Regions from separate parts of the Methylobacterium sp. 174MFSha1.1 genome, predicted to be linked through region 1. Evidence: riboswitches for the same ligand, from Rfam matches in the RefSeq annotation. Region 1 holds a riboswitch; the other holds the start of a gene.
What was found. A riboswitch is a leader RNA that binds a small molecule or an ion and turns the genes downstream of it on or off. The one in region 1 is predicted to bind thiamine pyrophosphate.

Region 1 (7,155 bases):
TCAGGCAACCCCGCACGTTGAGCTCGGCCGGCTCCTCGGTCCAGATCGAGACGTCGTAGAGCTTGCCGTCGTCGGCGTTGTAGATCTGCCCCTCGTAACGGTTATCCGCGTTCGGCTTCAGCCCCATGATCAGCTGGTGGCCGAGCGAGGGGCGGCTGCGCTTCTTGGCGTCGGTGTTCTTGAAGTCGACCCGGGGCTGGCCCTTGTCGTCGTTGGGAGTCTTCAGCCAGACGGCGTAGCCGCAGACCCGGTCGGCGCGGCCCGGGCACTTCTCGATCCGGATGCGGGCCCGGCCGTCCTCGGTCAACCAAGTTCCGCTCGGGTCTTTCGGTGCCGCGAGCGCTGCGCCCGACGACAGGCCGAGGGCCACGAGCGCCCCGGTCAGGACCTTCTTCATACTAATACCCTCGTCTGGTGCGGCCCGCGCACGTCATTGTCCGTCGCTGATGCCGCATCGCGCGGCCGGATGCCAGAGGCCGGCCCATTGCGTCGGAATCGTGGGCGGTCGATGCGGACATGCTGCCTCACGGCGGGATGTCACATGGCCGGCCGCTCCTGCGGCGAGCTAGAGCAGCACCGCCGGGCGGCAATCGTCCATCCGGCGAGCGATGCCGAATTTTCGTTCGATCTTGTCGACTGCCGCACAGCGGCGTCCCGTCACCGCCAGGGCTGCCGCATGTTCACGACCGAGCTCCTCGTGATGACCTCCGCCACCCTCGGGGCGATCGTCATCGTGCTCGCCGCCCGGCCGGGAGCCAGCCTGCCGCGGCTTCCCCGCGCGGCCGGTGCCGCCCGGCGGCCCATCGGGCGCTGAAGCCCGCACGCTCCCACGGCCGCTCGCCGGATGCGGGGATTTCGGGGAGCGTCGGTGCGTTTTGGTGCGGTGCAGCACCGCGGGAACCCGGAAAGTCTGCTAATCTTCGGAGAATAGGCTGCCCCTGCGGCGGCGCAATCCGAAAAGGAGCTGACCCGACCGTGCCGCACGCCTCCGAGCTGATCGCCATCATCGCCCTCGGGCTCGTCTTCGCGTTCATCGGCGGCATGCTCGCGCAGCGGCTGAAGCTGCCGCCGCTGGTCGGCTATCTCCTGGCGGGCGTCGCGGTCGGGCCGCACACGCCGGGCTTCGTCGGCAACGCGGAACTGGCCGGGCAGCTCGCCGAGATCGGCGTGATCCTGCTGATGTTCGGGGTCGGCCTGCACTTCTCGATCGGCGACCTGATGTCGGTGCGCGCCATCGCGCTGCCCGGCGCGGTGGTGCAGATCGCGGTCGCGACCCTGATGGGGCTGGCACTCAGCTTCGCCTGGGGCTGGGGGCTGGGGGCCGGCCTCGTCTTCGGCCTCGCCCTCTCGGTCGCCTCGACGGTGGTGCTCCTGCGGGCGCTGGAGGAGCGCAGCCTCCTCGATTCCGACAAGGGCCGCATCGCCGTCGGCTGGCTCATCGTCGAGGACCTGGCGATGGTGCTGGCCCTCGTCCTGCTGCCGGCGCTCGCCGGGCCGCTCGGCGGCGAGAGCGCGGGCGCGGCGCACGGCATCGCGGGCGACGGCAACATCTGGCTCACCCTCGGGCTCACGCTGGCCAAGGTCGCGGCCTTCGCCGGGCTGATGCTGGCCGGCGGCCGCCGGGTGGTGCCCTGGCTCCTCGACCAGGCCGCCCGCACCGGCTCGCGCGAGCTGTTCACCCTGGCGGTGCTGGCGCTGGCTCTGGGCATCGCCTACGGCTCGGCCGAATTGTTCGGCGTCTCCTTCGCGCTGGGCGCCTTCTTCGCCGGCATGGTGCTGGCCGAATCGGACCTCAGCCACCAGGCCGCGGCGGATTCCCTGCCGCTGCAGGACGCCTTCGCGGTGCTGTTCTTCGTCTCGGTCGGCATGCTGTTCGACCCGACAATCCTCCTGCGCGAGCCGCTCGCCGTGCTCGCCACCCTGGCGGTGATCCTGGTCGGCAAGTCGCTCGCGGCGGTCGCGATCGTGCTGGCCTTCCGCCACCCGCTCTCGACGGCGCTCACCATCGCGGCGAGCCTGGCGCAGATCGGCGAGTTCTCGTTCATCCTGGCGAGCCTCGGCATCGGCCTGAAGCTGCTGCCGCCGGAGGGGCGCGACCTGATCCTGGCCGGCTCTCTCCTCTCGATCACCCTCAATCCGCTGATCTTCGCGGCCCTGGCCCGCCTGAGCGGCTTCATCGAGTCGCGGCCGGGCCTCGCCGCCCGGTTCGAGCGCGGCGGCGAAGAGATCGCGGTCTCGAGCCACGCCAAGGGCCGCGCGGGTCACGCGGTCGTGGTCGGCTACGGCCGGGTCGGCGGTGCGATCGGCAAGGCGCTGGCGGCCTGGGAGCTGCCCTTCGTAGTGGTGGAGCGCGACCGGCGTCGGGTCGAGGAACTGCGAGCTGCGGGCATCGCGGCGGTGTTCGGCGATGCCGGCGCGCCGGGCATCCTCGAGGCGGCGGATATCGGGCGGGCGCGCCTGCTCGTGGTGGCGAGCCCCGACGCGCACCAGGCCCGCCGCCTGATCGAGATCGCCCGCGAGGCCAATCCGGGGATCGACACGGTGGTGCGCACCCACAGCGACACCGAGCGGCGCAACCTCGAGGAGGACAAGGTCGGGCTGGTGCTGATGGCCGAGCGCGAGGTCGGCTTCGGCATGGCGCTCTATTCCCTGCGCAGCCTGGGGCTGAGCGAGGGCGAGGCGCGCCTGTTCATCGATACCAGCCGGGCCGAGAGCCGGGCCGAGCCCGCGGCGGAGGCCGAGCCCGAACTCGGCGCCCCCGAGCTGCGGCCGCACCGCGAGGCCTCGGCGGAGTCGTGACTCGGGTTCGTTACCGAATCGCAATCATCCGGTAAGCGTCGCCACAGCTCGGATCCGCCATCGTTCTTCCGGCTCGTCGAGGATTCGGCGCGCCCGAGAGGAGTCCGACGATGTCGCAGCCGCAGATGGAGCGCCCGGCCGAGCTGATGGTCTGGCACGGCGCCCGCGCCGCGCCGGGGCCGCGGGAGACGCGCCGCTATCCCACCCTGCGCGCCGCCCTGGCGGCGGCCGTCGCGGCGGAGGATCCCGAGGCGCTGCCGTGGATCGTGACCGAGGACGGCGCCGTGCTCAGCCCGCACTGGATCGACGAACACGCCCCCCGATCCGTCGCCCGCCCCGTCCGGCTCTCGTCCTGACGGCATGAGACAGCACGGCTTGCGTCGTTCGGCCGGCTCACGTTCCGCTCGCGCGCGTGCTATCGTCGTCCGACGAGCACGAATCGCCATGACGAGCCTGCGCAAGACCGCCCCTGCCCGCCCGGCCACGATCGCGGCGTCCACCCACGGCTACGCCGCCGCCGCCGTGAGGCTGCGCCGCGCGGCCAACGACAACCGCCCCCGATCCGGGCGCCGCCGCGTGCTGACGCTGGTCGCCGGCACCTGGGTCGCCGTGCTGGTCGCGGCGGCTTTGGCGCTGTGGCGGACCGGGGGGTTCTGAAGACCTCGTCACGGCTTGAGATCATCGGGACGCCGGTCCAGACCCTCACCCGCGCCCTGAATACGAGCATCACGGCGTCGTCGGACCTGTCGAGGCCCACGAGCACAGTGCTTTCAGCCTGGCTGCCTGTCGCAAGGCACGGCCCTTTCCCGGACGACTGCAGCGTCAGCGGAAGGAGATCCGGGATCCAGCGCAAGGACTCGCCGCGAAGCGGCTCTGTCTCTTGCAACGGTGCAGACAGGCGGACGCTTCGCGACATCTGTGCTGGATCCCGGATCTCCTTCCACTTCGTTCCAGTCGTCCGGGAAAGGGCGGGGATGAAACTGGACGGGAATGGGCCCATACCTCGCGACGCACGGCTACGTCGTTCAAGACGGACGCTCGTTCCTACCCCCCCTGCATCGCCCGCACGATCTCGACGCGGTCGCCCTCGGCGAGCGCCGTCGCCGCCCAGTCGCGCTGGCGCACCACCGCGCCGTTGAGCGCGATGGCGAAGCCCTGCGGGCCGGGCAGGTCCAGGTCGGCGGTCTCCTGGCGCCACAGGGCGTCGAGGGTGGCGGCCTCGCTGTCGCGGGATTCGCCGTTGACGAGGAGCTTCATGCGGTCTCGCTTCGAAGGGAGGGCGGCGGGGCGAACCGGGACAGGCCGAAGGGCGCGGCCACCGGCAGCGTCTCGCCGCACAGGATCAGGGTGGCGACGGCCTCGGCGGTGACCGGGGCCAGGAGGTAGCCGTTGCGGTGGTGGCCGGCGGCCAGCACCAGGCCGGGCCGGGCCTCGCCGAGGATCGGGGCGTCGTCGTCGGAGGTCGGGCGAAAGCCGCTCCAGATGCCCTCCACCCGCATCTCCTCGACCCCCGGCAGCGCCCGGCGGGCGCCCTCCAGCAGGGCGTAGAGGCCGCCGCCGGTGAGGTGCGGATCGAAGCCGGCCTCCTCGACGGTGGCGCCGACGATGAGCGAGCCGTCGCCCTTCGGCGCCATGTGGACCTGCTCGGTCCAGACCACGTGAGAGAGAAGCCCGCTGCGCGGCGTCATCTGCAGCGCCATGGACTGGCCCTTGAGCGGGCGGACCGGCAGGGCGAGGTCGGGCACCAGCCCCCCCTCCCCGGCCCAGGCGCCGGAGGCGAGGACGACGGTGCCGGCCCTGAACGTACCGGCGGAGGTCTCGACGCCGGTGACCCGGCCGCCCTCGCGGGTGAGCGCGGTGACCATGGTCCCCTCGACGAGGCGCCCGCCCGCGGCCCGGAAGGCCTGGCGCAGGGCGGCCATCACGCGGGCGGGATCGACCTGGTGGTCGTCGGGGCAGAAGAGGCCGGCGGTGACGGTGGGGCGCAGGCCCGGTTCGCGGGCGCGGATGGCGGGTCCGGACAGCCACTCGACGGACAGACCGTCGCGGCGCTGCAACTCGTGGCGGAAGCGCAGCCGCTCGACCTCGTCGCGACCGAGCGCGATCACCAGTGTGCCCTCGCGGCGGTAATCGATGGAGAGGCCCGATTCGGCCTCCAGCTCGTCGCGGAACGGGTGCCAGAGGCGCTGGCTTTCAAGGCAGAGCGGTGACAGAACCTCGCCCCCGGGCTCGTGCTCGGCGGCCGCGGCCAGCATGCCGGTGGCAGCGAGGCTGGCGCCGTCGCCGACGCGGCCGCGCTCGATCACCGCGACGGAGAGGCCCGCGCGCGCCAGGCGCCACGCGACCGACAGGCCGATCAGCCCGGCGCCGATCACCGCGGCGTCGGCTCGTTCAGGCAACCGGTCGCTCTCCGGGCTCGGGCTCGGTCCGCCCCGCCGTCCGATCGTCTGCGCGTGCACCCTCGTCTCCACGGTGGCCCGAAGAGAGTGGACTGCGCCCGGTGGCCGGATGATGCGCGCGGATCCACGAGGATCCTGTCCAATCCCTACGCCGGTATGAGCCGGATCAGGTTCGAAGGATTTCCGCGCTGACCGGGCCTGAAAGGCCGGTCCAGCGGTGTCTCAGCCCCTTGTCGGGGATCTCCCTGGAACACCCGCTATCTGGCGAGGGACGGGCCCGCCGTCAACCGGTCTTCATCCGCGTCTCAACCACCCTTGCCCGGACGGTAGATCGCCATCTCCTCGGCGAAGCCGTCGAGGGGGTGGGTGCCGAGCAATTCGGGGTCGCCCCACAGGAAGTCGACGAAGGGCTTCGACATCAGGAGCGGCTCGGACAGGACCTTGTTGAGCTTGGCCAGCCGGCTGGCCAGGTTCACGTCACGGCCGATCACCGTGAAATCGAGCCGCGCGCCCGATCCGACATTGCCGTAGGCCGCCTCGCCGTGATGGAGCGCGATGCCGACCTCGATGCGGGTGGGGAAGCGCCCGGCGCGGTTGGCCTCCTCGACGCGGCGGAGCGCGGCCTGCGCCGCCGAGAGGGCGCCCTGCGCTGCGCCGCCGAGATCGTCGCCGCTCTCGCGGAAGATCGCCAAAAGGCCGTCGCCCATGTATTTCAGCACCTCGCCGCCCTCGCTCTCGATCGGCGGCACCAGGCAGTCGAAATAGGTGTTCAGGAGTTCGACCGAGGCCTCGGGCGGCAGCGCATCGGTGAGGCGGGTATAGCCGCGCATGTCGGCGAACAGGATCGCTGAGCGGATCCGTTCGACCTGGCCGCGGCGGATGAAGCCGGCGAGGATCGCCTGATGCGGCCCGTCGCCGACATAGACCCGCAAGACGTGGTCGAGCCGGGCGTTGAGGCCGCGCATCTCCATCACCGCCGACAGGGTCGGCACGATGAAGCGCAGGATCGCCAGGTCGTCGTCGCCGAAGCCGCGCGGATCTCGGGTCGCGAAGGTGACGCCGTTCTTGGTGCCGTTGGTGAAGAACAGCGGCACGGTGATGTAATGGGTGAAGCCCGCGCTTTTAAGCTCCGGGACGATGCTGAAGCGGTCGTCCGGCGTCTCGCGCAGGTCGAGGATCAGCCACTCGCCGGTGGCGTAGACATGGGCGAAGGGGCTGCGGGCGAGCGCCTTCTCGCTGGCCTCGCCATGCGGGAAGAGGCGGAAGCTGACGCCGTCCTCCCGGGTCCAGAACCGGCCGACGCCGGAATAGTCCGAGTGCAGCGCGTCGATGGCGGTGGTGGCGCGGTCGACCGGCACGCCGAGGTCGTTCAGCCGCTCGGCCATGCCGGCGAGGAGGTCGCCGGATTCCGGCAATCTGGCCCCCTCGCTGAGCAGCCAGTCGCGGAGCGCCACGCAGTCGCGAAACAGGCCGATCGGGATGTCGCTCGCCTCCGACCCGTCCGCCGCGGCCGTGGGCGTCGGAACCGGGTTGGTGCGAGGCTGGTCGTACATGGGTCTGACATGGGCGTTGCGCCGCGGGACGGCAAGGCTTGATCGCGGAGAAGGCTTGGCTACGGACAACCGGCCCGCCGGCCCGGGATCGGACCTCCTTGGCATCGGCCCTCGGTCCTGCTAAGCCTGAGTTCGTCGCCGGGCCATGCTCCGGCCGGCCGTAAGCGTCTCACGTCAAGCAACGCGCTCCCTCAGGTGATTGGCACCGGGCGGGTGCGTGCCGCATCGTCCGGGCCGAGAGCCTGTTCCGAAAGACGTGTCATGTCTTCTCCTTCCTCTCCGCGACGCCTGCCGGCCTCCTCCGCGCCGCTGGTGACCGCGTTCCTCCTCTCCGTCCTGATGACCTGCGTCGTTTCCGGCATCTCGACCCTGCTCGCCCACGGGGTCACTCCGGACCTCGTGTG
Region 2 (7,155 bases), on a different contig from region 1:
AGGGACGCCCCGACCTCGCCTGGCGCCTCGGCGTCGCCGCCGAGGTGCTGGTCCCTGAGCGCCGCCGGCGCGAGATCCGGAATTTCCTCGATCACCTGGTGCGGCCGGCGGCGGAGAGGCGGCGCTGACGCCGCCTCAGGTCGTGCGGGCCGCCGCGAGGCGGGGTGCCGGGCCGGGCCGCTCCTCGCCGACGAGGTGGAAGGCGGCCGGGCGGCGGAACAGGAACCGGGCCGGGGTGTGGCGCACCAGCCGCTCGATCCCGAGGGGCAAAGCCACCGCGGTCGCGGTGACGAGAAGCGAGACGAGGCCGATATCCTCGATGATCCCGCTCTTCACGAGCACGGTGCGCAGGGCCGCCATCGGCAGGAAGAAGGCGAGGTAGATCACGATCGAGCGCTCGCCGCAGGCCCGGAGCATCGCCGTGACCGGGCCGCCGGCCCGGGTCAGCAGGGCGGCCGTCGCCACGATGGCGAGCGCCCCGGCAGCGCCGAGCACGAGGCTCACCCCCGGCAGGCTCGCCAGGTTCGGGCGCGAGGGAAAGCCGGTCGGCGTGAAGACCAGGGCGCCCTCGATCAGCGCCCAGCCGGCGAGGGCGGCGAGGGCCAGGCCGGACCGCGCCCGCACCCAGTCGGCCAGCCCGAAGATGCGGGCCGCGAAGAGATAGCCGGCGACGAAGTAGACGAAGCGGTCGCAGAACTCGTCGATCAGGGTCGAGCCGGTGTGGATGGGGGCGAGCTGCAGCAGCGCGGCGCCGATCAGCAGCACCGGGCCGGGCACCCGGCGCAGGAGCTTCACGGCGACCGAGAACACCGCCAGCAGGTAGATGAACCACAGGGTCGAGTACGGCTCGATCAACCCGTGGGCGAGGTGCGCGAGGAAGGCGCCCGGGCCAGCGCCGTCGGTGATCTGGCCGTATTTCACCGCCGATTGCAGCACCATCCACAGCAGGTAGAAATACGTGAAGTGGACGATGCGCCGGTCGGCGAAGAGGCGCCAGTCGCGGTCCACCACGCGGCCGAGGAACAGGCCGGAGAGCAGGAAGAAGTCGGGGATCCGGAACGGTTTGGCGAACTCGACGACGTGGTGCATGAAGCCCTCGCCCCCCATCGCCTCGCCGGTCCCGAGGGTGGAGTGCATCATCACCACCAGGATGATGCAGATGCCTTTCGCGACGTCGACCCAGGCGAGGCGCCCGGCCTCCGGCGCGGCGCGCGGGCGCACCGGATCGTCCGGCCGGACCGAGAGGGCGGGTTCGGTGTTGGGGCGGGCGGACATCGGCGTCTCCACGAGGATGGCCCGAGGCTCGCAGGGAGACGTAAAGATCGGCGCACGGTCGGCGGGTCGAATCGTGCCGGGATTCGCAACGATCGATTTACTGTCCTGAGTAGCTTCCACCCGGCGTGCTCTGACGCTTGTTGGCCCTCTCGACGATGTTGAAGTCCTCTGAGTCATTCCGGGGCCGCGCAGCGGAGCCCGGAATGACGACGGAGCTTGCACCGCCCGTCGCGGGAAGCGGACGCGTTCTCATCTGCCAGAAATGGCCGCTACCGATAACTCCGCTTCGAGTCCCGCCGCGTCCTGGTCATGCGCGTCGCGGTGTGGAAGTCGTCCGGCTTGGTGCGGATCCAGTCGAGGAAGCGGGCGATCTCCGGCTCGGCCCGCAGGCTCTCGACGTCGCTGAGGCGGCGCGCCAGCTCTGCCTCGCTGTGGCGGGCATGGATCGCCGAGTGGCAGATCTGGTGCAGCTGCACCGTCTCGCCGTGGGTGCCGCCCTTCAGCTTCGGGGTCAGGTGATGCTTGCTCTGGCGGGCGTCGCGCGGGATCGGCCGCTCGCAGAGCGGGCAGACCACCGGTTCGCGCGTGGCCGGGCCGTGGGTGGAGGGGTCGTCGTCGCGCCAGCGCCGGTCACGGCGTCCCAAGGCAAGCTCCCGAGCGGTGAGGATTGTCCTCCGTATCTGGGTCGCGGCGTCCGTGCGTTTCAAGACAGGGGCCGGGATGCCGCAGCACCCCCTCGCGGCCCCCGATTGACAAACCCCGTTCCCCACCCGACAGTCCCCCCGTTACCGAGGGGAGCCCCGCCATCTGGGGCTGAGATTGGACGAGCGTGCGTCCTGACCCTTGAACCTGATCCGGTTCGTACCGGCGGAGGGACGGGAACCTGCCATGACCGACGTGACCCGTGCGTCCTCGCGCCTCGAGGCCGGATCGTCTCCCCGGGAGAGATCCATGAACGCACCCATCCTCGCCGCAGGATCGCCGACGCGCGTCACCACCGGGCCGGTCACCGGCTCGGCGAAGGCCTATGCCTCGCCGAGGGACCGTCCCGACCTCCGCGTGCCCTACCGCGCCATCGCGCTCTCCGATCCCGGCGAGGCCCCGGTGCGGGTCTACGACCCCTCCGGCCCCTACACCGAGACGGATGCGCGCATTGACCTTGCGGCCGGGCTGCCCGAGATCCGCAAGTCCTGGATCGAAGGCCGCGGCTACGCGCCGGTCGCCCCCCGGGCGGTGCGGCCGGAGGACAACGGATTCGCGAGCGAGGACAGGCTGGTGGCGCCGTGCCCGGCCGCCCGCACCATCCGCCGGGGCGCTCCCGGCGAGCGCGTCACGCAATATGAGTTCGCCCGCGCCGGGATCGTCACCGAGGAGATGATCTACGTAGCCCATCGGGAGAACCTGTGCCGCGAGGCGATGCTGGCGGGGGCCGAGGGGAAGCTCGCCGACGGCGAGAGCTTCGGGGCAGCGATCCCGCCCTTCATCACGCCGGACTTCGTGCGCGACGAGGTGGCGCGCGGGCGGGCGATCATCCCGGCCAATATCAACCACACCGAACTCGAGCCGATGGCGATCGGCCGCAACTTCCTCGTCAAGGTCAACGCCAATATCGGCAACTCGGCCGTGACCTCCTCGGCGGCGGACGAGGTCGAGAAGATGGTGTGGGCGATCCGCTGGGGCGCCGACACGGTGATGGACCTGTCGACCGGACGCAACATCCACAACATCCGCGGCTGGATCCTGCGCAACGCCCCCGTCCCGATCGGCACGGTGCCGATCTACCAGGCGCTGGAGAAGGTCGGCGGCGACCCGCTCAAGCTCGACTGGGAGGTGTTCAAGGACACCCTGATCGAGCAGGCCGAGCAGGGGGTGGACTACTTCACCATCCATGCCGGCCTCCGCCTCGCGCACGTGCCGCTCACGGCGCGCCGCGTCACCGGCATCGTCTCGCGCGGCGGCTCGATCATGGCGCGCTGGTGCCTCGCCGGGCACCGGGAATCGTTTCTCTACGAGCGGTTCGAGGAGATCTGCGACATCTGCCGGGCCTACGACGTGTCGTTCTCGCTCGGCGACGGCCTGCGTCCGGGCTCGATCGCGGACGCCAACGACGCGGCGCAATTCGCCGAGCTGGAGACCCTGGGCGAACTCACCAAGGTCGCCCATGCCAAGGGCTGCCAGGTGATGATCGAGGGCCCCGGCCACGTGCCGATGCACAAGATCAAGGTCAACATGGAGAAGCAGCTGGCCGAGTGCGGCGAGGCGCCGTTCTACACCCTCGGCCCGCTCACCACCGACGTGGCGCCGGGCTACGACCACATCACGTCGGGCATCGGCGCGGCGATGATTGGCTGGTTCGGGACCGCGATGCTCTGCTACGTGACGCCCAAGGAGCATCTCGGCCTGCCGAACCGCGACGACGTCAAGACCGGCGTCATCACCTACCGGATCGCCGCGCATGCCGCCGACCTCGCCAAGGGCCACCCGGCCGCGCAACTGCGCGACGACGCCCTGTCCCGGGCCCGGTTCGACTTCCGCTGGGAGGACCAGTTCAACCTCTCCCTCGATCCGGACACCGCGCGCGCCTACCACGACGAGACCCTGCCGAAGGACGCCCACAAGGTTGCGCATTTCTGCTCGATGTGCGGCCCGAAATTCTGCTCGATGAAGATCACCCAGGACCTGCGCGCCGAGGTGCTGGCGATGGAGGCGGCGAGCGCCGTGGTCAACGAGGCCACACCGCTCGGCGAAGCGGCCCGGGCGGCCGGCATGGCCCAAAAATCGGCGGAATTCTTAGGCGCTGGCGGGAGGCTCTACGTCGAGCCCGGCGAGTAGGACCCCATTTCATGCTGATGCAGGCCCAAGCAGCCCCGCCGGGGCCTGCCCCGACACTCGCGCCGGGACGGTCGCGTCCCGGCTCCATCGTGCGCCGCCTCGTCGTCTTCGCCCTCGGCCTGGCGGTGCCGATCCTGATCTTCGGCGGCGTGGTGTTGTGGCAGTTCGCCGGCGCCGCCCGCGAGCGCCTGGAGGCCGACGCGCTCGGCCGCGCCCGGATGGAGGCGGCGGCGGTCGACCGCGAGGTCGCGAGCCTGATCGCGACGCTCGAGGCCCTGAGCCTGTCGAACGCGCTCCAGCGCGGCGACGTCACGGCCTTCCGCGAGCAGATGCAGGAACTCTATCGCCGCAGCGGGCTGCCGGCGACCCTGCGCGACCCCGACGGGCGGCGGCTGATCGACCTCGGCGCCGAGCCGATGGCGGAACGCCTCGACGCGGCGGATGCGAGCGCGCTGAACGGCCGCCCGGCGGTCTCGGGCGTGATCGACGGTCGCTTCCGGGTGACGGTGCCGGTGGTGCGCCGGGGTGGCGACGCGGTGCTCTACCTCCTGTCCTTCTCCCTGCCAACCTCGCGGATCCGCGACGTGCTCGCCTCCGGCGGCGTGCCGAAGGCCTGGGTGCTGACGGTGATCGACCGCGACCAGAGGGTGCTCACCCGCACCCGGGCGCCGGAGCGCTTCACCGGCACGCAGGCCCCCGACGAGCTGCGCGCGGCCAACGGCCCGGAGGGCAGCTGGCGCGGCACCTCGCTCGAGGGCGACCCGTTCTTCGTCGCCTATGCGCGAGCCGGCGTGCCGGACTGGCGCGTCGCCGTGGGCGTGCCGGAGGAGGCGCTGGCGGCGCCGGTCCGGGCGTCGCTCGTCTGGTTCGCCGGGCTCGGCGGGATGCTGGCAGCCGTCGCGGCGCTCCTCGCTTTCGCCTTCGCCCGCGGCATCGCGGCGCCGCTCCAGGCCCTGCGCGACCAGGCGGAGGCGCTCGGCCTCGGCCGCGCGACGCCCGTGCTCGCGGGCGTGCCGGCGGAGGTCGCCGCGGTGAGCGCCGAGATCGCGGGCGCCGCCCAGCGCCAGCGCGAGCGGGCGGCCGAGCGTGCCAAGGCCGCCGCGGCCCTGCGCGCCGAGACCCAGCGCCTCGAGGTGCTGAACCGCCTCGGCACGGCCCTGTCGAGCGAGCTCGACCGCCAGCGCCTCGGCGACACGGTGGTGGAGGCCGCCACCCACCTGACGGGGGCGGCCTACGGCGCCCTGTTCGAGCGGGTGCCGGAGGGTCCCGAGGGCCCCGAGCACTGGCAGCTCCTCAGCCTCACCGGTGCGCCGCGGGAGGCCTTCACCCGGTTCGGCCTGCCGCGGGCGACCACCCTGTTCAGCGAGACCTTCGCCGCCGGCGGGGTGGTGCTGAGCGAGGATGTGACGGCGGATCCGCGCTACGGCAGCCACGGCGGCATGCCGAAGGGCCACCTGCCGGTGCGTAGCTACCTCGCAGTGCCGGTGGTCTCCGGCACCGGCGCCACCCTCGGCGCGCTGCTGTTCGGCCATCCCGAGCCGCACCGCTTCGGCGCCCGCGAGGCGGCGCTGGTCGAGGGCCTGGCCGGCCAGGCGGCGGTGGCGATGGACAATGCCCGCCTGTTCGCCTCGGTGCGGCGCGAGCAGGACCGGTTCGAGGCCGCCGTCCAGGCGGTGCGCGGCGTGCTCTGGACCAACGACGCCACCGGCCGGATGAGCGGCGACCAACCGGCCTGGGCCGCGCTCACCGGCCAGACTCCGGAGCAATATGCCGGCTACGGCTGGGCCGAGGCGGTGCATCCGGACGACCGGGCCGCCAGCGTCGAGGGCTGGAACCAGGCGGTGGCCGAGCGCCGCCGCTACACCCACGAGCACCGGGTGCGCCGCCACGACGGGGTGTTTCGCACCTTCGCGATCCAGGCGGTGCCGGTGCTCGATTCCGACGGCACGATCCGCGAATGGGTCGGCGTGCATTCCGACATCTCCGAGCAGCGCGCCGCCGAGACGGCGCTCCGCGAATCGAACGAGGAGATCCAGCGCTACGCCTACATCGTCAGCCACGACCTCAGGGCGCCGCTCGTCAACATCATGGGGTTCACGAGCGAGATCGAGGCGAGCCAGGACGACATCCGGGCCGCGCTCGCCGGCCGGCCGGACGCGGAACGGATCGATGCCGACCTCTCGGAATCGGTGAGCTTCATCAAGGCCGCGATCACCAAGATGGACGGCCTGATCAACGCGATCCTGAAGCTGTCGCGGGAGGGGCGGCGCACCTTCCAGCCCGAGCCTCTGGCGATGACCGCCCTGGTCCGGGAACTCGCCGACGCCCAGCGCCACCAGGCCGACACGGCGGGTGCGGTGATCGAGATCGGCGACCTGCCGGAGATCGTCGCCGACCGGGTCGCGGTCGGGCAGATCTTCGGCAACCTGATCGACAACGCGATCAAGTACCGGGCGAAGGACCGGCCGCCGCGGATCGCGGTCACGGGCGCGGTCTCGGACGGGCTCGCGGAGTTCCAGGTGACCGACAACGGCCGCGGCATCGACCCCCGCGACCACGGCCGGGTGTTCGAGCTCTTCCGCCGCTCCGGCGTGCAGGACCGGCCGGGGGAGGGGATCGGGCTCGCCCATGTCCGCACCCTGGTGCGGGCGCTCGGCGGGCGCATCGACCTGTCCTCCGCGTTCGGGACCGGCACCACCTTCCGCGTGACGCTGCCGTTGCGTCAGGGTTGAGGGAGTGCAACGCCAGGTTAACCTGGTCCCGGCGTTTTCTACGCCAGCCGCGTGTCCAAGCCCGAGGGAAATGGTCTAGAGAGAGGATCATGGGAGCCTGTCTCCCGCGGTCGGCGCAGGTGCGCTCAGCAAGGAAGAGGCGTCCCGGTCCAGCCGGGCTCTGCGCCACGGGGAGTTGTCAGGTGCCGGCCGTACACATCGTGATGATCGAGGATGACGAGGGCCACGCCCGGCTGATCGAGCGGAACATCCGCCGGGCCGGCGTCAACAACGTCATCGAGTCGTTCCGGGACGGGACCTCGGCGCTCGCCGCCCT

Region 2: linked by a shared signal. The riboswitch ahead of thiC (phosphomethylpyrimidine synthase ThiC) and the one ahead of thiO (glycine oxidase ThiO) in region 1 are both predicted to bind thiamine pyrophosphate.

What each region holds. Positions count from the first base shown of each region.
Region 1 is NZ_FPCB01000004.1:41,022-48,176, reverse strand. It holds gene BM430_RS00235 (DUF2147 domain-containing protein) at 1-397, opposite strand, end outside; gene BM430_RS00230 (hypothetical protein) at 542-814, shown strand; gene ybaL (cation:proton antiporter domain-containing protein) at 976-2,799, shown strand; gene BM430_RS00220 (hypothetical protein) at 2,910-3,155, shown strand; gene BM430_RS00215 (hypothetical protein) at 3,244-3,456, shown strand; gene thiS (sulfur carrier protein ThiS) at 3,844-4,056, opposite strand; gene thiO (glycine oxidase ThiO) at 4,053-5,258, opposite strand; TPP riboswitch at 5,324-5,454, opposite strand; gene BM430_RS00200 (adenylate/guanylate cyclase domain-containing protein) at 5,504-6,751, opposite strand; gene BM430_RS00195 (DUF2798 domain-containing protein) at 7,013-7,155, shown strand, end outside.
Region 2 is NZ_FPCB01000018.1:24,420-31,574, reverse strand. It holds gene BM430_RS16535 (type 1 glutamine amidotransferase) at 1-128, shown strand, start outside; gene BM430_RS16530 (acyltransferase family protein) at 136-1,275, opposite strand; gene BM430_RS16525 (restriction endonuclease) at 1,545-1,919, opposite strand; TPP riboswitch at 2,057-2,168, shown strand; gene thiC (phosphomethylpyrimidine synthase ThiC) at 2,227-4,107, shown strand; gene BM430_RS16515 (ATP-binding protein) at 4,119-6,839, shown strand; gene BM430_RS16510 (response regulator) at 7,043-7,155, shown strand, end outside.